Regions from separate parts of the Corynebacterium faecale genome, predicted to be linked through region 2. Evidence: riboswitches for the same ligand, from Rfam matches in the RefSeq annotation. Region 2 holds a riboswitch; the other holds the start of a gene.

Region 1 (9,308 bases), 1.3 Mb from region 2:
TCACCGCGACACCGAGCGGATCCCGGTCACGGGCGGCACTGGTGATCACATCACCGCGCAGTGCGTGGGGGTTGATGCGGATCTCATCCAGCAGGCTGCTGTTGCGGAAACTACCGGAGGCCGCCATCTCCCGGGCGGTATCCACCAGCGCTGTTCCCGAACAATAACGCTCCAGGCAACCGGATTTTCCGCATGGGCACGGCCGACCATCCGGAACCACACGCAGGTGACCAAACTCCGGAGCGGTCCCATGTGCGCCGCGGTAAATCTCACCATCGGCGATCAGGGCCGCACCGATGCCGGTGCCGATCGCCAACAGCACCCAGTTATCCACACCCTGCGCGGCACCAAACCGGTGCTCGCCCCAGGCGGCTGAATTGGCATCATGCTCAAGACGGATCGGGAGTTCCAGGCGGTCACTGAGGCGGTCGCGCACAGGGGCATCACGCCACGGCAGATGTGGGGCGAAACGAACCGTTTCGCAGGCAGGATCCAGGAAACCAGCCACGGCGAGGCCGACAGCATCGATGGTGTGGGTGGTACCCAGTCGCGCAACGAGGTCCGCAATTCCCGATTCCAGTTCTTCAGCGGTTCCGGGCGTGGGTGCGGACAGCTGCCGCACGATCTCGCCGGTGTCGGAGATCAGACCGGCACGCATATTGGTTCCGCCGATGTCGAAGCCGACCGTGAACCGGCCCGGGTCTTGTGGCATCTGCTTACGCCTCACGATCTAGAAAACTGGAAATAACCCCCAAAGTATAGCCAGCCACCTGCACCGGGCCATCATTGTGCAGGCCTAACGGTTTCTCAGTTGAGCATTTCCGTCAACCGCGCACCCATCGTGGCCCAGGACCATGCATCCTCCGCATGACGGCGCCCCGCCGCCCCCATTCGCTCACGTCTATCCGCGTCCGCCAGCAGGCTGGTTATTGCATCAGTGAGCTTATCGACGCCCCGGCCATCCACCACCACACCGGTGCGTGGTGTTACGGTCTCCGGCGCACCGCCGGACGCCCCGGCTATCACCGGCACCCCGCATGCCTGTGCTTCGAGATAGACAATGCCGAGCCCCTCCACATCCAGTCCCCCACCGCGGGTGCGTGCCGGCATGGCAAAAATATCGGACGCCGCCAGGACATCAATCATGTCTGTGTGCTCGAGTCTGCCCAGGAAACGGACTGATTCACCCAGAGGCGCGGCGCTTCTTTTCAGTTGCTGTTCGATCCTGCCGGATCCCACGATCAGCAAGGTGGCATCGGGGTGTTCACGGAGCACCCCGGGCATGGCCTCTATCAGCATGTCCTGCCCTTTGCGGGGAACAAGACGGGAAATGCAGGAGACCACCGGAGCTCCGGGGCTCAGGCTGAAGCGTTGACGCGTTGCGTGACGCTGCTCCTGGGTTGCCGGTTGGAAGAGCTCAGTGTCCACACCAGATGGGAGATGGGCGAACGTGGGCTGGGGCCCGAATGCCGCGCTGAAGCGCCCCAGCGTGTAGTCGGAGATGTAGGTGACGGTATCCACCTCATTACCGATCCGGCGCAGCACCTGGCGTGCTCCCGGCACCATCGACCACCCCACCTCGTGCCCGTGGGTGGAGGCGATGATCCGGGTTGCGCCGGCTTTGCGGGCGTGAGGAGCCATCAGTGCCAAGGGCGCCGCCGCCCCAAACCAGACATTGTCAATGTCTCGCGCCCTGATGATCTCTGTCATGGCATCAACCGTTGCCGGGGTGGGCAGCATCACGGTCCGGGGCCACCTGATCACTTCATAGTCCAGGGTGGCATCATAAGATTTCGCCGCAGCGGTGTTCTGGGTGGAGGCAAACACCACGATTGATTCCGGATCCTGTGTGGCAAGAAAATCACGGACATAAGACTGGATTCCACCCACCGTTGGAGGAAAGTCATTGGTGACAACGAGTGTTCTGCGTCTGCGACCGGTACCCACGGCAGGACCTCCTGTGATCAGTCTGATGAATTAATAGCGGCGTGCCCCGAAGAAAGGGGCCGAATCAACAGATACCACCTGAACCGGGATTCCGTAATCTGAGGCGTGCACAATCATCCCATCGCCGATATACAACCCCACATGGGTTGCCCCTGGGTAGTAACCAATGACATCGCCGGGCTGTAATTGATCACGACTGACCGTTGTTCCACCCGCCATCTGTGCCTGGGAGGTGCGGGGCAGCGTTTTCCCCTGCTGCTGGAATGCCCAGTAGATGAGCCCGGAACAGTCGAAGGCCGACGGGCCGACCGCACCCCAGCCATAAGGCGAACCGATCTTGCCTAGTGCTGCCTGAACGGCACCGGCCGCTTCACCGGATGCTCCGAGGAAACTCGCGATATCAATATCCAGCGGGCCGTTCTTCTCCACCCAGAGCTGGCGCTGTTCTGGTGACAGGTTGTCCACCCGACGCCTGATCTCTTCCTGCCGGCGCTCCAAGTCCTCCTGCACCCCGAGCTGCTCACCGAGGTGAACACGCAGCTGCCCGAGCTGGAACTCGGCTTCAGCCTTCATCCGGTTGGCTTCATCGAGACTTTCCGCGGCTTGATCAGTGGCCGTGCGCAGTCCTGCAACCACCTCACCGGTGGATTTAGTCAGCGAGGTGATATAGCTGACGCGATCAATCACATGCTGAGGATTCTCCCCGGAGATTGCTGCGGTCAGCGGATCAACCGCGGTGCCACGATACCGGGCCTGCGCGATCTGATTGATTTCACCCCGATGGGCATCCGCGGTCATCTTCGCCTGGTCGGCCAGCTGGCGGTGATGAGCCTGTTGATCACGAATGTGGTCAATGGCGGATTCACGTTCGAGGATATCCAGTTCGGTGGCTTTGACGTCTTCGGTCTGTGCGGAAACTTCACGGGACACCTGCTCGATCTCAGCGATCAGGCCGTCGATGTCCTGCCCCGTGGCGACAGCCGGGGTGCCGAGAATAGACACCCCCAGGATCACTGATGCCACTTTGGCGCAGCAACGTCGAAGAACCATCGCACCTCTCCTCTTCACCCGGACGCACTACCTCCAGGAACAACCTCACGAAATGATAACTTTACCGTCCCGAACAGCATCATTGTCAATCATGTCGGGGTTCGTTCTGGTCCGTCGTTTCCCTTGGCACACGTCCCTGCTGGAGATTGTGACCGGAGGGAAATGCGCGAGGACTGTCGAGGCGGAGGTCGGCGAGACCCAGAATCACAAAAGTCCCCAGCATATTGCTGGGGACCTCGTGGTGTGATGCGTCAGAAACTAGAACCTGGAAACTAGAAACGCACCGCGGAGTGGAACGGCATGTAATCGAGGGAATGCTCGGACAGCGGGGTGGAGCTGTTCAGAGCGTGGATGACAGTGCCGTGACCGGAGTAGATGCCAACGTGGGTGGCGCCGGAGTAGAACGCAACGATGTCACCAGCCTGCAGGTTGGAGTAGGCAACAGGAGTTCCCTGGGAAGCCTGTGCCTGCGAGGTGCGTGGGATGGACTTGCCGACCTGGCTGTATGCCCAGGAAGTCAGACCGGAGCAGTCAAAGGCGTTAGGGCCGACAGCACCCCAGCCATATGGAGCACCGATCTTGGAACGCGCGGCGTCCACGATGGCCTGTCCGCCGCTCTGAACAGGAGCTGCCTCAACAGCTGGTGGTGCCTCAACGACGGCAGCGTAGGCCGCAGGAGCTGCCTGGCTGGACAGAGCCGGGATCCACTGGTCAATGCCGGGGATGTTGTTCAGGCCCGGGGTGTTCTCAATTCCGGCGATCTCAACAGAGATGTCGGTGTTCGGGATGAAGACCTCTGCAGCTTGTGCCGGGTTGGTGAGGACGGCGGTGGCGCCGAGTGCGGCTGCGGAAACTGCAGCTGCATTGCGGGTAACGCGGGTGTTGCTGCGACGGTGCTTGCCCATGTGATGAAACTCCAAATCTTCCTGTTGGCCTACCGGGTTAGCTGTCGGATTCGGAGCGGAAGGCCCCTATCCCCACTCCCTTCCGATCAATTCGTTGAACTGTTCGGACCCTTGTGGAGAATTCACCCCAGGAACTCTGTGGTTCCCCGGTTCGCGAAGCTTCTCGTGTTTAATCCTTGGGAGGGACTTTGTTCGAGAAGCTGCTTCGCGATTAAGCATTTTCTATTGGTTTCTTTGCAGTGGATCGAGGCGATCATTCTGGAAATGTTCTCCCCGACCCCGCAAGGTCTCAATAAGGTTACGAAACTGCATCATTGAATGTCTAGTCGGCAAGAACGGGCACGCCGTTATTAAACCGTTATCGGCAGGTATCACTACTGCAATCAAATGAGGCATCCGCGGAAAGACCCCCGGGCGACCTTCGGAATGATTGCTTAAAAAGCCCTTATCACCACAGGTTTTAAGATTAACCTTTAGCCATTGATAGGTTAAAAGTTCCGGCGTGAAATCCGTCGACGCTTCAGCGCGGGACCACGGTTATGACGTTGCTCACATTCACTTCAACACCGGCGAATTCTTCATCTAGCGATAGCGTTTTCCCGAATTTGGAGGGTTCCATCACCGCGTCTCAACACGCAGGCGGGAACCGAGACTCCACAGAGTGCGATACCCACGATTACCTAGACCTCACCGTGGAAATACTCCTGTTTATTCTCCAACACCCCGGAAAGGCGCATCCTCAGAAGCCACAAGGCTTGATACCTGCCCTTCTGGATCCGCTGATCGGGTTGTGCCCCTTCGACTCCGGAGGGAACAGGCTCAGAGCTTTAACCACAGTCAAGGAGGGCGGACAAGCATACCTGCCGGGCGCTTAGACCATGAGGGAACACTTAAGGGATCACCTCGTCCGCGGTAGCGTCCCCCTCGGGCTGAGAGGACAAGCAATCTCACGCGCTGTGGTTAAAGGCCCGCGCAGCGCAGCATAGCCGACTGGCGGAGGATTGGGGATGCTTCTGATGCCTATCGCGGGCGGGAGGGAGACATCGCACTCTATGCATTAGGCGCCGTGATTTCGGGCCGTGGAGCCATCGTGCACGCATAACCATGAAGATGGATACCAAACCTGGCGGTTGGGCGCATGGTCTCATCTCCGTCGAAGCACCCTTGGAGGGGCGCTGTAGATAAGGACCGGTTACACCGCTCCCCTGCTGTGGGTGTTGCCCAGCGTCTGGGTTTCCCTCGCTGTACACAGATCAGTCCACTCAAAAAGAGGACACAAAAAGCCTTCCGCAGATGCGGAAGGCTGGTTGTGAAAGCTCAGGGAAAAACTCTAGATCTTGCCCTGTCCTTCATCGCGCTTGATGTTCTCATCCTGAAGAGCAGCCAGTGTGGCGATCTCCTCAGCATGGTTATCGTGAGCGATCTGCTTAGCCTTTGCAGAAATGTGATCCGGGTCTGGACCGAAGAATCCACCACGGGCCTCAACTTCAGCGAAACCAAGCTCATTCATCTGCTTAGGAACTGCAGCACCACCGTATGGCAGTGGAATCGGGTGACCGTGGTCGTCCACTGGGCCGAGTGGCTGGTGAACCTCAATGAAGGCGCCGTTTGGCATCTGCTTGATCACGCCGGTCTCGATACCATGTTCCAGAACTTCACGATCGGAACGCTGGAGGCCGAGGCACAGACGGTACGTCACGAAGTAGGCGATCGCTGGGAGCACGATCAGGCCGATACGTCCAACCCACGTCATAGCGTTCAGGGAGACATCGAACTGGTAAGCCCAGATATCGTTACCACCAGAAACCGTCAGCAGGATGTAGAACACTACCGCCATGACACCGAGAGAGGTGCGCACTGGAACGTCGCGAGGACGCTGCAGGAGGTTGTGGTGTGCCTTATCTCCAGACAGTTTCGCTTCGATGAACGGATATGCGAACAGTAGGACAACCAGAACGCCGAGCATGATGGCTACCCAGAATACCGCCGGGACTGTGTAGTTACCGAAGTACAGCTCCCACGCCGGCATGACACGGGCTGCACCGTCTGTCCACAGCATGTAGATATCCGGCTGGGAACCAGCGGAGACCTGCGACGGGTTATAAGGACCAATGTTCCAGATCGCGTTAATGGTGGTGACACCGGCAAGCAGGGACAGGAAGCCCAGGGTGATCGCACCGAATGCAACGGACTTCACAGCGAAGACCGGCATGATTCGGATACCGACGACGTTGTTCTCAGTTCGGCCTGCGCCCGGGAACTGGGTGTGCTTCTGGTACCAGACCAGAGCGAGGTGAGCCGCAACCAGGCCGAGGATGATGCCCGGCAGAATCAGTACGTGTGCGATGTAGAAACGATCCAGCATGATCTCGGATGGGAAGTCGCCACCGAAGACCATCCAGTGCATCCAGGTTCCGATAATCGGGAGACCAACGATGATCGCGGACATGATTCGCAGACCCACACCGGAGAGCAGGTCGTCTGGGAGGGAGTAACCCATGAAGCCTTCGGCGATGCCGAGGATAAGAAGGACACAGCCGATGATCCAGTTCGCCTCACGTGGGCGGCGGAAAGCACCCGTGAAGAAGATACGCATCATGTGGACCATCATGGAAACCATGAACATCAGTGCGGCCCAGTGGTGCATCTGGCGAACGAAGAGTCCACCACGAACTTCGAAGGAAATATCCAGGGCGGTCACGTAGGCACGGGACATCTCCACACCATTGAGTGGCAGATAGGCGCCGTCGTAGATCACCTTGGTGATTGAAGGATCGAAGAACAGGGTCAGGTAGACACCGGTCAGGATCAGGACGATGAAGCTGTAGAGAGCGATTTCACCGAGAAGGAATGACCAGTGGGTAGGGAAAACCTTATTGATCTGGCGGCGGATACCGCCGGCCATGGTGTAGCGGGAATCGAGATTATTTCCGATTGTTGCTGCTTTATTACTCATGACTTACGCTCCCAGAATGCCGGGCCGAGTGGCTCGATGAAGTTGCCGTCGGCGACGAGGTAACCCTCTTCGTCAACAGTGATCGGCAGCTGTGGCAGAGCACGTGCGGCAGGTCCGAAGACTGGCTTACCGTAGTGCAGTGCATCGAACTGCGACTGGTGGCACGGGCACAGGATTCGGTTGGTCTGAGCTTCGTACAGTGAAGTCGGGCAACCAATGTGCGTGCAGATCTTGGAGTATGCGTAGTAATCGCCGTAGTGGAAGGACTCCTGGCCTTCACGTTCGATGACCTTCTCTGCGTCAGAAGTACGCAGACGGATCAGCATAACTGCGTTACGCGGGCCGTGCACAGAGTGCATGTGGTTCGTGTAGACATCGCGCTGTGGATCGTAGAGATCACCATCGTTGACGTCTTCAGCAGGCAGTGGGAATACGGTTTCCATGGACGCTGCAGCCAGGTCCTCTGGACGCATACGGACCAGACGGGACACACCAGTGGTGATCCAGTGCTGACCGGATTCGCCAACGTGGGACTCAGCGATCGCACCGGTGTCGCGCCCCAGGTAGAGCTTGATACCGCTCTCCTGAAGGGTCCAGCCGGAGGTCCACAGGGTGCCGTCACCCATGACGCTCATTGGGCCTTCGTTAGGCTTCCAAGGGTTCTTGATCATGCCACCGAGAGGAGCGACGATCGTCAGACCTGCAAGCACGGCGCCTCCGCCGAGCAGCCCCTGCAGCACCTTGCGGCGGCCGAGGGTGGAGGTCTGCCAGGAATCATTCAGCAGGGCGACGATGGTACGACGATCAACTTCCTCAGAAGGACCGTCGTGACGACGCTGGACTGCGATCTCTTCCGGGATGAACTTCTTGACATAGAGAACGCCGGCGATTCCCAGAGCGAGAATGCACAGACCTGAGGTGATGCCGAGCATCGGGGTGTACAGGGTGTACCAGATCAGGCCGTCGTCACCGTGACCCTGGTATTCCCAAGGCCAGAACAGGTAGGTGGCGAGGAAACCGATGCCACCGATAATGCCGAGCGCTGCCCAGATTCCAACTGCACGAACCGCACGCTTCTCAGCTGGGTCGTTCTCAATTGGGAAACGTTCCTTGCGGTAGGCAATGGTAACGTCATCAAGTTCAGTACCCAGACGAGCGAGGTCATCATTGCTCATCGAGTTGAGTTCCTGGGCGGTGTACTGCTTATTCGTATTGTTACTCATGAACGCGATCCAATCCACATAGCAGCAGCGATCAGAACCAGGATGCCGATACCCCACATGAAGAGACCTTCAGAAACTGGGCCGAGGCCGCCGAGGGAGTAACCACCGGGGCTCGGAGTTTCTTTGGATGCCTTGACGAAGGCGATGATGTCCTTCTTCTCGTCAGCGGAGAGCTGACGATCGGAGAACTTAGGCATGTTCTGCGGACCGGTGAGCATTGCCTGGTAGATCTCCTGCTCGTTGGCAGGATCCAGGACAGGTGCGTACTTGCCGGACGACAGGGCGCCACCACGACCGGTGAAGTTGTGGCAGGAAGCGCAGTTCAGGCGGAAGAGGTCACCACCGCGTGAGACGTCGAGCGGGTCAATCTGGCCATCGAAGTTGGCGCCACGGAGTTCTTCCATGGCGAGGGTGCCGTCCTCGTTGTAAACGAGGCCTGGTCCACCGCCGTTGGCGGCAACATAGGCGGAGATTGCAAGAGTCTGTGCCTCGGTGTAGCGAGGGGTCTTGCGAGAAGCCTGTGCCTCGTTACGGAGCATTGGCATACGACCGGAGTGAACCTGGAAGTAAACTGCACCTTCGCCAACACCGATGAGTGAAGGACCGCGGTCCTGGACACCCTGGAGGTTGACTCCGTGGCAGGTGATGCAGGCAACGTCATAGAGGTCCTTGCCCTCTGAGATGAGAGCCTGGTCATCACGCTGAGCTGTAGCGATCTGTGCATCTGGAGTGATCGCGGTAGCGAGGATTCCAGCACCGCTCAAGCCGATGGTGAGAGCCATCGCGCCAGCGACAGTGCGCCGTACTTTGCGGCGATTCTTGACCTTCTTAGCCGAAGCTTGAGCCTTGCCGGCTGCCTCGGAGGTCTGCGGATTGGTTTCCATCATTTCCCTTTGAATCTCGACTATGGAAGTGAAGGGCTTTGGATTGTCCGTGTGCAGATGATTTCTCACCTACCGGGCAATCCCGAGGCCTACTGAATGAAATAGATCGTGATGAAGAGGCCGATCCAGACAACGTCAACGAAGTGCCAGTAGTAGGACACCACCATTGCTGCTGTTGCCTGCGCCGGCGTAAACTTCGCCTTCTGGATCCTCATGAGAACAACCACGAATGCAATCACACCCGCGATAACGTGAGCGGCGTGGAAGCCGGTCGTGATGTAGAAAGCTGAGCCATAGACACTGCTCTGAATGGACAGTCCATGTCCAACCAGGGTGATGTACT
Region 2 (9,308 bases):
GCGGCGTCCCGCGTCAACCCCAGGCCGCCGGAGGTGACCAGCGTGGCCAGGATCTTACGGTGCCGCGCCGGTAGGGCTTTTATGCTTTGCGACGCCTCCTCAAACGACAACAACGACAGGGAAGCCCCGTGTTCCTCCGGCAGGAGCTGCCAGCTGGTGGGCAGTGTGGACATGGCCTCCTGCATGATCATGAACTGGTCAGTGCCGAAGATCAACGCGCATCCACGCAGCCTGTCGAGTGCCTGTTGAATCTGATCCGTGGTGGGCTTCTCATCGTGGTGGCGCAGTGCGCGCCCCAGGCGTTCCACCACTTCGGGGGCAGTGACGGGGTGGAGCTCCGCGCCTGCGTTGGCTGCGGCCTCCAGAACGGCGAGGTCTAAGGCGTTGAGCTTGTGCATGGCCCGCTGGAGGGAGGCCCGGAGCTGTAAACGCGCAGCAAGGGACCCTATTCCGGGTGGGAGGGGGAGTACGGTGTCGGGTCGGTTTCGGAGGATTCCAGACAGCTGATCATCATCGAGTTGTTCCAACCACCCCCTGAGGGTGGGAACGGGGGAGTCTTTTTTCATGATGTCTACAAGTTTAGGCACAGTTGAGGTGACTTTTGATCGCAGAGTTTGAAAGAATGGGACACATGGCAAATGTAGAGAAGAAGGGGTACGTGGATCCGGCTTGGCCCGATCACGACCCGAGCGAAGGTCACGTAGTCACTGAACTCACCGCGCCGCACGCTGGCGCATCCAGCCCATGGGGAGATGACAACGAGTTCCCGGTTCCTGCCGAGACCGTCGGTTACCTCCACCCATACACCCGCATCAACCGCTAACAGCGGAGCGGACAGCTAAGACAAGCTAAGACAACAGTAGGGAAAACGGTCGGCCAACTCTGACCGTTTTCCCTACTGTTCGTGTTCCCGCTGTCGTTTTGATTGTCAATAAAGCAAAAGGGAGTGCACGTCACCAGGTGACGTGCACTCCCTTTTGTGAGCTCTGTGGATCCGCCGGGTAGGGGATCCTACAGTGAACACTGTTTAGCCGACGACGGACCTGTAGTAGGCCTCGACCTCAGCTGGAATCTGGACACCGTACTGCGCGAGGGTGCCGGCGACAGCACCGTAGACGCTGGTGATGGTCTGCAGGTCGGTGGAGCCGATGGCGATGTTGTTGTTCGCGCCAGCGGTCGCCTGGTACTCAGCGGGGGCCGGAGCCGCTGCTGGTGCCGGTGCCGGAGCTGGTGCAGGTGCGTTCAGGTTACGTGGGGTCGGAGCGGAGTTCAGACCCAGGCGCTGGGAGCAGGCTGGCCATGCGCCCCAGCCCTGTCCGGCGAGGGTGCGCTCGGCAACAGCGATCTGCTGCTCGCGGGTGGCCTGGTTGGCGGTCGGGGCGAACTCGCCGCCGCCGTAGGCACGCCAGGTGGAGGGGGAGAACTGCAGTCCGCCGTGGTAACCGTTGCCGGTGTTGATGGCCCAGTTGCCACCGGCCTCACACTGTGCGAGGCGATCCCAGTCGGAGTCAGGGGCGGCGGAAGCGGCCGGTGCGAAGGCGACTGCGGCTGCGCCGAAGGCCACGGTGGTGGCTGCCATCTTCACGAACGGGGTGCTGGTCTTGGCTGAATGACGTCCCATGAAAAGTTTCCTCTCATTTGTCGCCGTCGAGGTTAGCTGTCGGGTTAGGGCGGAGGATGTGCCCTGCCGGAAGGATCCGGCTTCACCCCAAGGAGTTACCTCCGGTGCCCATGAATGAGCGGGTGGTTTCCCCGTCCCTGTCTGCAATTTCTTCTATTGATATAGAAGCGGTTTATGGTTTTAAGTCCTGCGCACCCGCATAGGAATTTCATCCGCCGGCCCCAGACAGGGTTTGGCGATGAGCCGGAAATGGATGAACTCTCACGGTGCCTGTGGGATACCGTAGACCGAAAGTCACGATTGTGTCACGTTTTTTATGAGAACTTGATTGAGGAATTCTCGCATTCAGTTGGTTCATGCAGGTCAAGGTCAATAAAACCAAGGATATGAACTATGTCACATTTGAGGTAGATCCGTAATGAAACAGGGCGGGATTACGAATTTCAGCCAGACTGAAGCGAGTGTATAATAATTTCTTCGGCCCAATGACAGTTGGGCGGTTCTACTGAGAAGAAAGTGGTGAGGACAAGTGCCCGTCGGAACTGTGAAATGGTATGACGCTGAGCGTGGTTTCGGCTTTGTCTCCAATCCCGGCGAAGAGGACTGCTTCGTGGGTAAGCAGGTGCTTCCCAAGGGGGTCACGGAACTTCACCAGGGTCAGCGCATCGAATTCGATTTCGCTGCCGGACGTAAGGGACCGCAGGCTCTGCGCGTCAAAGTCCTGGAGACCCCACGCCGCCGCCCGCAGCACACCTACAAGCCAGAGGAGCTCAACGGGATCATCTCGGACATGGTCACCATGCTCGAGGGCACCGTCCAGCCCGCTCTGCTGAAAGGTCACTACCCGGACCGCAAGGTGGGGGAGCAGGTGGCGAAGATCCTTCGCGCCGTGGCCAAGGAACTGGAAATCTAGGAATAACACGACAACAAGGCGGGTGGAACCGTGATGATCTACGGTTCCACCCGCCTTGAGCTATCTCGGGGGAGATGGTCTGAAACGTTATTGTTCGACGGTGGTCAGTGACCAGGTCGTGGTGTAGGGGGTTTCCACTCCCTCGTCGTCGGTTCCGATCATGACCGAGGCGATCTCCACCACGATCAGGCGGGGGCGCTCACCGCCCTCCACCAGAGGATCGACGGAACCAGGGACGGTGGCCTCAGTGGTTTCATAGCTGGTGTGGTAGAACTCGTCATTTGCTGCGGGGTCATCATAGATGGTCAGCAGGTACCAGTCGTGATCGTGGATGGTCTCCGGGATGGCCAGGTGGAGTTCCTCGTCCTCACCTACGACAAGCGTGGGGATGTCATTTTCTTCACACTCCACACCAGGCTCGCAGATGCTGAAGGGGAACACCTCAACCTCGCCGGCAGGTGATGTGGCGGTGATGGAGACGGTGTCCGGTTCCGGTTCGGGTCTATCGTTCCACCAGTTCTGGAACACAACGGAGATCACCACCACCACGAGCACTGCCACGAGGAGTGCGCCGATCTGGATGATGTTCTTGGTCTTGGTTCTCCGGCTCGCCATGAGTCCTGATTCTAGCCAGCCTCGATGAACCGGACCTCATAGAGGTCGGGCCAACGCTTGCCGGAGAGGTAGAAACGGTCGGTGCCCGGGATGTGGGCGATACCGTTGAGGACGTTATTAGGATCGGGTTGTGCGTTGTTGGGCAGAACCGAGCCGTCGATGACCGCGGAGACCACACCTGTGGTGGGATCGAAACGGATGATGTCGGTATCCAGGAAAAGATTGGCGTACACCTGGCCGTCAACGCATTCGAGTTCATTGATGGAGGGAACCGGTGTGCCATCGAGTGTGACGGTGATCCTGTCCGATTCCGTGAAGGTGTCGGCATCGAGATGCCGTATCTCTGCGGTGCCGTCAGACATGATCAGGGTGTCCCCCATGGAGCACAGGCCCCAGCCCTCGCCCTCATAAGAAATACGTTCGATCTCTTCGAGGGTGACGGCATCACGTTTGAAGGCGATGCCGGCCTGCCAGGTCAGCTGCCAGACATAATCATCGGCGCGGGTGATCCCCTCGCCGAAGAACCGATCCTCCAGGCGGTGGACATCAGATCGCTCGCCATCAAGGGTAGTGCGGTAGATCTCCGACGTGCCGTACTGGCCCGTGCCCACGATCAGGGTGTCGCCATCAACTTCCAGTCCCTGGGTGAAGGCTGTTTCATCGAAAGGGTGGGTGTCCACGATCTCAGGTACCAGGCGCTGAACCCCGGTGTCATCGATATCATCCGGACCCGTTGGGCCGGGATCATCCACGGAACAACCGGAGGATAGAAGGGATGTGGACAGCAGGGCGGAGGTGAGAAGTTTAGCGAGGGGCATGACCTAGGATTCTAGACTTCCTCAGCCGTATCCCACAGGTAATGGTTCACTTCTGAGAATGTGGGGACAAACGGGGCGACGGGACGCTTCTCCGGAACCTTGAAGGTGCTGCTGTATTCCAGCCATGCCGTCACCAGTTGGATTCCGGTGTAGGAGCTTAAGAACCAGACTTCAGCGCCACGGAGCTCTTCGATGTTGAAACCCTCCGGGCGGGCTTTGGGGGTGGATCCCTGCTTCACCAGGTACTCCAGAACGGGTTCCTCCAGAACGGAGGCCAATGCGCGTTCATGGGTGGAATGGAAGGCCATCTCACCCTTCAACACCAGAAGCGATCCTTCGATGGGACTGATGGCGTGTCCGCGTTCGTCGATAAGCAGACCCGCATCCGCACCACGCCGCCGTGAGGTGGCGAGGGTGCGTGACTGCCAGGCCTGGTCGCGCCCCCTGATGCCGGGCCGCAGGCGCTCATCGCGGTGGCCGTGGACATCCACGGTGAGGGTGGTCTGGAACGGGCGCGGAGGACGGATCTCCACGTTGAATGTATGATTCTCCACCTGGACCGTTGCGAATACATCAGAACCGGCGCCCCTTAAACGCTGGCGGATGTCCTGCTCGTATGTTGAGGCATAGGGGGCGGTGTCGGTCAACCTTCGCAGATGTCCGGAAAAGTAACGGACACGTCCGTTAACCATGTGAAAACTTGTGGTCACCACGGTGCGTAGTTGAACCTTTCCAACTAGGTTTAAGGTCTGGAAGACCTCTATTAAGATAGCCAAACAGTAGCATCGGTAGTATCGCACTGCCTGATCCGGGTCACATTTCACCTCCTACAGCGCTCTGGAGTTGCCTGGGCAGACAAACAGGTGAAACAATTTCTACGCACTAGTAGTACCAACAGTGTCCGCCTGTCACCGGTACTCTCTGCTCTTTTCAGCCAGAAGGGGCACTTGAGCCATGTCACCGCCGGAATCATCAGGCGGGTGCCACTCAGATCGTTTTCCATGCGCCTCGGTGAGGTGCTCCACAGACATAGAAATCAGGTTTGCGGTTATGACGTCGAAAAATGCAACGGATACCAGGGGCACCCTGGACCGTTATTTCATGATCTCCGAACGGGGATCAACGATCGCCACGGAGATCCGCGCAGGTGTGGTCACCTTCTTCGCAATGGCCTACATCATCATCCTCAACCCGTTGATCCTGGGCACCACCGAGGATATTAATGGCGACACCCTCGGCATTCCCCAGGTGGCCGCGGTGACCGCTCTGGCCGCAGGTGTCATGACCATCGCCTTCGGCATGATCGCGAGGTACCCCTTCGGTATCGCCGCCGGCCTCGGTCTCAACACCATGGTGGCTGTCACCCTCGTTGCGGGTGAAGGTCTGACCTGGCCCGAAGCAATGGGCCTGGTGGTTCTCGATGGTGTGGTGATTGTCATCCTGGCGGTATCCGGGTTCCGCGTCGCGGTTTTCCGTGCCATCCCGCCATCAATGAAAGCCGCCATCAGCGTGGGCATCGGCATGTTCATCGCCATGATCGGCCTCGTTGATGCCGGTTTCGTCCGCCGTATCCCAGATGCGGCAGGCACCACGGTCCCGGTGGTTCTCGGAATTGACGGCTCCATCGCGTCCTGGCCAACCCTGGTCTTCGTGCTCGGCGTACTTCTGTGTGGCATTCTCGTGGTTCGTAATGTCCGAGGGGGTCTGTTCCTGGGCATTCTGGGCACCACCCTCCTGGCCATCATCGCTGAGGCCATCTTCGGTGCCGGCCCGTCCTTCGAAGATGGTGAGCCCAACCCCGAGGGATGGTCCCTGGCTGTTCCGGGAATTCCCGACTCCTTCGGAGGGATGCCTGATCTGTCCCTGGTGGGTGCCGTTGATCTGATCGGTGCATTCTCACGGGTCGGTGTCCTCGCCGCCACGCTACTGATCTTCACCCTGGTCCTGGCCAACTTCTTCGACGCCATGGGCACAATGACCGCCCTGGGCAAGCAGGGCAAGCTGACCGACGAGGACGGTAACCTCCCGGATATCAAAAAGGCACTGGTGGTGGAGGGAGCAGGTGCCATCGTCGGCGGGGCGGTCTCCGCGTCCTCCAATACGGTGTTCGCCGATTCCTCCGCGGGTGTCGCTGACGGTGCCCGCACCGGCCTGGCCAATATCGTCACCGGTTCCATGTTCCTGTTGGCGATGTTCCTCACCCCGCTGTATGAAATCGTCCCGATCGAAGCTGCAGCACCGGTTCTGGTCGTCGTGGGAGCGATGATGATGGCACAGGTCCGGGACATCGATTTCTCCAAGTTCTACATTGCCTTCCCGGCCTTCCTCACCATCGTCACCATGCCTTTCACCTACTCCATCGCCAACGGCATCGGCGTCGGCTTCATCCTGTACACAGTGATGTCCGCGGCAGCAGGAAAGGGCAAGCAGGTTCACTGGCTGATGTGGCTGGTTGCCGGCCTGTTCGTGGTGTTCTTCGCCATTGATCCGATCATGGACGCGGTGTCCTGACGATGACAGCTGCGAACCGGGTCACCGTCTCCGATCCCGCGGACTCCCGCCTGGATGATATCCGCGACCTCAACCGCTCCGATTCCCGCCCTGATCTCCCCGGTGGCAAGGGACTGGTTATCGCGGAGGGCCCACTGGTGATCAGCCGACTCCTGGAATCCAGGTTCCCGGTGCGTGCCCTGATCGGTTTCCGGGCGAAGCTGGATGCTTTCCTGGCGGAGCACGAGGTGGGGGACGTCCCCATCTATGAGGTGACCCGCGAGACACTGGCTGAGGTCGCCGGATTCGACATGCACCGGGGTCTTCTGGCTGCCGCGGATCGGGTGCCTGAACCCACGGTGGCCGATGTGCTGAACGGCGCACGCACCGTGGTGGTGCTCGAAGGTGTGGGTGATCACGAAAACATCGGATCAATGTTCCGCAACGCCGCCGGCATGGGCGTGGATGCCATTCTGTTCGGTAATGGTTGTGCTGATCCGCTCTACCGCCGTGTGGTGCGTGTATCCATGGGGCATGTCCTCCGCCTCCCATACGCGCACCTCGACGGCAGTTCCACCACCTGGCAGCGGTCGTTGCAGGAACTCAGCGAGGCCGGTTTCCACCTCGTCTCCCTCACTCCGGATCCGGCTGCGGTGCACCTCGAGGATGCACTGGAAGGCAGGGAAAAGGTGGCGCTGCTCGTCGGTGCGGAAGGACCGGGGCTGACCGAGCACGCCATGCGTGCCACCGATGTCCGTGCCCGCATCCCCATGGCACCCGGCACCGACAGCCTCAATCTGGCTACCTCTGCTGCCATCGCCTTCTATGAACGCGATCGTTCGCAGCGGCCACGGAGCTGACTTCGTGCCCTGCCCCTACTTCTCTTCGGGGGTGTCGGTGTAGAGATCATCACCGGGGCGGGGCCGCGGTTCAGGACGCTTTGAGTCAGGGTGGTCAGTGTAGCCAGAGTGGTCTGGGCGCTCTGATTGGGGGGTTCCACCAGGCTCTGAGACACGACCAGTGGGTGCGGTCCGGTCCGTGTGACGGAGTTTCTCCGCCATGGTGGAACCTAGCTCGCGTCCGGCCCTGAAGAGTGTTTTCCCCAGACTCTGCGCGGAGCGGGCCACCTGCTTCGCGCTGGTGGAGGCACGGCGGGGGACCACGCGGTCAGGGGTGTCATGGCGTTCATAGTCGTCATAGTCGGAGGATTCCCGGAAGCCGAGTTTCTCAGCCGAGCTCTGGGTGAGGTCATCCACGGTGCTGATCGTGGGCCGGGGCCGGGGCGTGGAGATCCTGGGTTCTGGGCGGCCATCCACCGCGAAAGCCACCACGTTGATATCCGGGGAGCTGGTCACGTCGAAACCCAACCAGGCGCGTTGCGCTTCCTTCACCAGTTCGATGGGATTGAAGGGAAGGGACAACGGTGATCTCCGTTCACCCATTTTTCCTGCCCAGTACGGGGTTTCGAAGCCGCCGGGAACTCCGACGTCCTCAAAGACCCGTTCCTCCCGTGCGATGAATGATCTTTTCACCGTTCCGCCTTTGAGGTGGGCGAATCCGCCGAGGGTGGTCTCGTCGTTGACGGCGAAAACATAGACTTCGGATGCCGGGATCGAGTTGAGGATCCGGGGATCAAGTCGGCTGAGTGAGGTGACATCCTCCAGAGCGGTCTGGAGGATGGTCACTCCGGGGAAGCCGGCGATGTAGAATTCATTCGCCGATGCCGGGACAGACCTGTTCAGGGAGAACTGTCCGATCGGTGTGATGGGCCATGAGGGATTCAACTGGGCCAGGTACTTGCGGCCGAATCCCCTGTCTGCACGGGGTCCTGAACGGATAATTGCCTGCGGATCAGCTGCCGTCACAAACCAGAAGGTGACGATCGCCGCATTCTCTCCCAGCTGTCGGGGCATGGGTCATCAGTCCTATTTCTTCGGGCGCCGGGTATTGGCGCGAACTCCCAGGAGAACATCTTCCCAGTGCGGTGTGACCGCCTTGCGCCGCCTGTTGCGGGGCGCATCCTCTGCGCCCGGCTCCGGAGCGGATCCATCACCGGGGTCATGCTCCGGGCCGTCTCTGTGATCCTGCGTGGACTCCTGGCTGGAGCCATCAGTGGTGTCTTCGTTGCCTGAGCTCTCGCCGTGAGGCTCGCTGTCATCCCAGGAATCGCCTGAGTGATCTCCATGGTCACCTGCGTACTGCTGCCCGCCGCCGATGGACGTGAGTGTGCGTACCGGCTGGATGAATTCAGGGTCGATGAGATCGGCGGCAACCGGGGTGCGGGGGTCTGAGGTGGGGGAGCTGGTGTTGTGTAGGTTGAGGGACCATTCCGCGTGGTTGTCGCTCAGGCCGGCCTTCCAGTCGACCCGCACGATCCACTGGTTGGAGGCGTCACGGTAGGCATCCCACCTGGCGGTGGTCAGATCATGACCGCGGGTGGCGAAAGCCGTGGCGAGGATCTCCCAGAGGGTGAGCTTGGCCGGACCGTTCTCCCGCACGGGGTGGGATTGTTTCGCAAGCTCCGCGATGCGGGCGCGTTCCAGGAGAACCGGGTGGGCATAGGGCTCGATGCGTGCCTCGGTGACACCGTTCTCCTCCGCCAGTTCTACGATGGTGGCGCCGGATCTGATTCGTGCCTGGATCTCACGCGGTGGCATGGTCAATGGTGCGCTGATCCTTGGATCAATCTCCCGTTCCTCGCGGGGGTGTCGCAACGGGGTTGCACCGGCGCTGGGAGTGGGAACAGCCGGGGAGTCCCCTGGTGTGCCGGCAGCTCCCTCAACCCGGTCAGTGCCGCCTTCAGCGGCCTCCGCTCCGGTTTCCGCTGCGGGGGCAGTCACATTCTCCCCGG

Evidence for each region. A riboswitch is a leader RNA that binds a small molecule or an ion and turns the genes downstream of it on or off. The one in region 2 is predicted to bind cyclic di-AMP.
Region 1: it holds a riboswitch for cyclic di-AMP, as region 2 does, so the genes downstream of both, CFAEC_RS09350 (C40 family peptidase) here and CFAEC_RS03560 (resuscitation-promoting factor Rpf1 domain-containing protein) in region 2, are expected to answer to the same signal.

What each region holds. Positions count from the first base shown of each region.
Region 1 is NZ_CP047204.1:2,052,010-2,061,317, forward strand. It holds gene CFAEC_RS09335 (ROK family protein) at 1-712, opposite strand, end outside; gene CFAEC_RS09340 (glycosyltransferase family 4 protein) at 808-1,947, opposite strand; gene CFAEC_RS09345 (NlpC/P60 family protein) at 1,978-2,997, opposite strand; gene CFAEC_RS09350 (C40 family peptidase) at 3,270-3,902, opposite strand; cyclic di-AMP (ydaO/yuaA leader) riboswitch at 3,915-4,073, opposite strand; gene qcrB (cytochrome bc1 complex cytochrome b subunit) at 5,233-6,858, opposite strand; gene qcrA (cytochrome bc1 complex Rieske iron-sulfur subunit) at 6,855-8,081, opposite strand; gene qcrC (cytochrome bc1 complex diheme cytochrome c subunit) at 8,078-8,968, opposite strand; gene ctaE (aa3-type cytochrome oxidase subunit III) at 9,055-9,308, opposite strand, start outside.
Region 2 is NZ_CP047204.1:765,974-775,281, forward strand. It holds gene CFAEC_RS03550 (helicase-associated domain-containing protein) at 1-566, opposite strand, end outside; gene CFAEC_RS03555 (hypothetical protein) at 632-823, shown strand; gene CFAEC_RS03560 (resuscitation-promoting factor Rpf1 domain-containing protein) at 1,028-1,621, opposite strand; cyclic di-AMP (ydaO/yuaA leader) riboswitch at 1,627-1,801, opposite strand; gene CFAEC_RS03565 (cold-shock protein) at 2,151-2,534, shown strand; gene CFAEC_RS03570 (DUF2771 domain-containing protein) at 2,622-3,149, opposite strand; gene CFAEC_RS03575 (glutaminyl-peptide cyclotransferase) at 3,161-3,967, opposite strand; gene CFAEC_RS03580 (aminotransferase class IV) at 3,979-4,659, opposite strand; gene CFAEC_RS03585 (NCS2 family permease) at 5,018-6,478, shown strand; gene CFAEC_RS03590 (TrmH family RNA methyltransferase) at 6,481-7,317, shown strand; partial or broken gene CFAEC_RS03595 (DUF6928 family protein) at 7,489-8,370, opposite strand; gene sepH (septation protein SepH) at 8,383-9,308, opposite strand, start outside.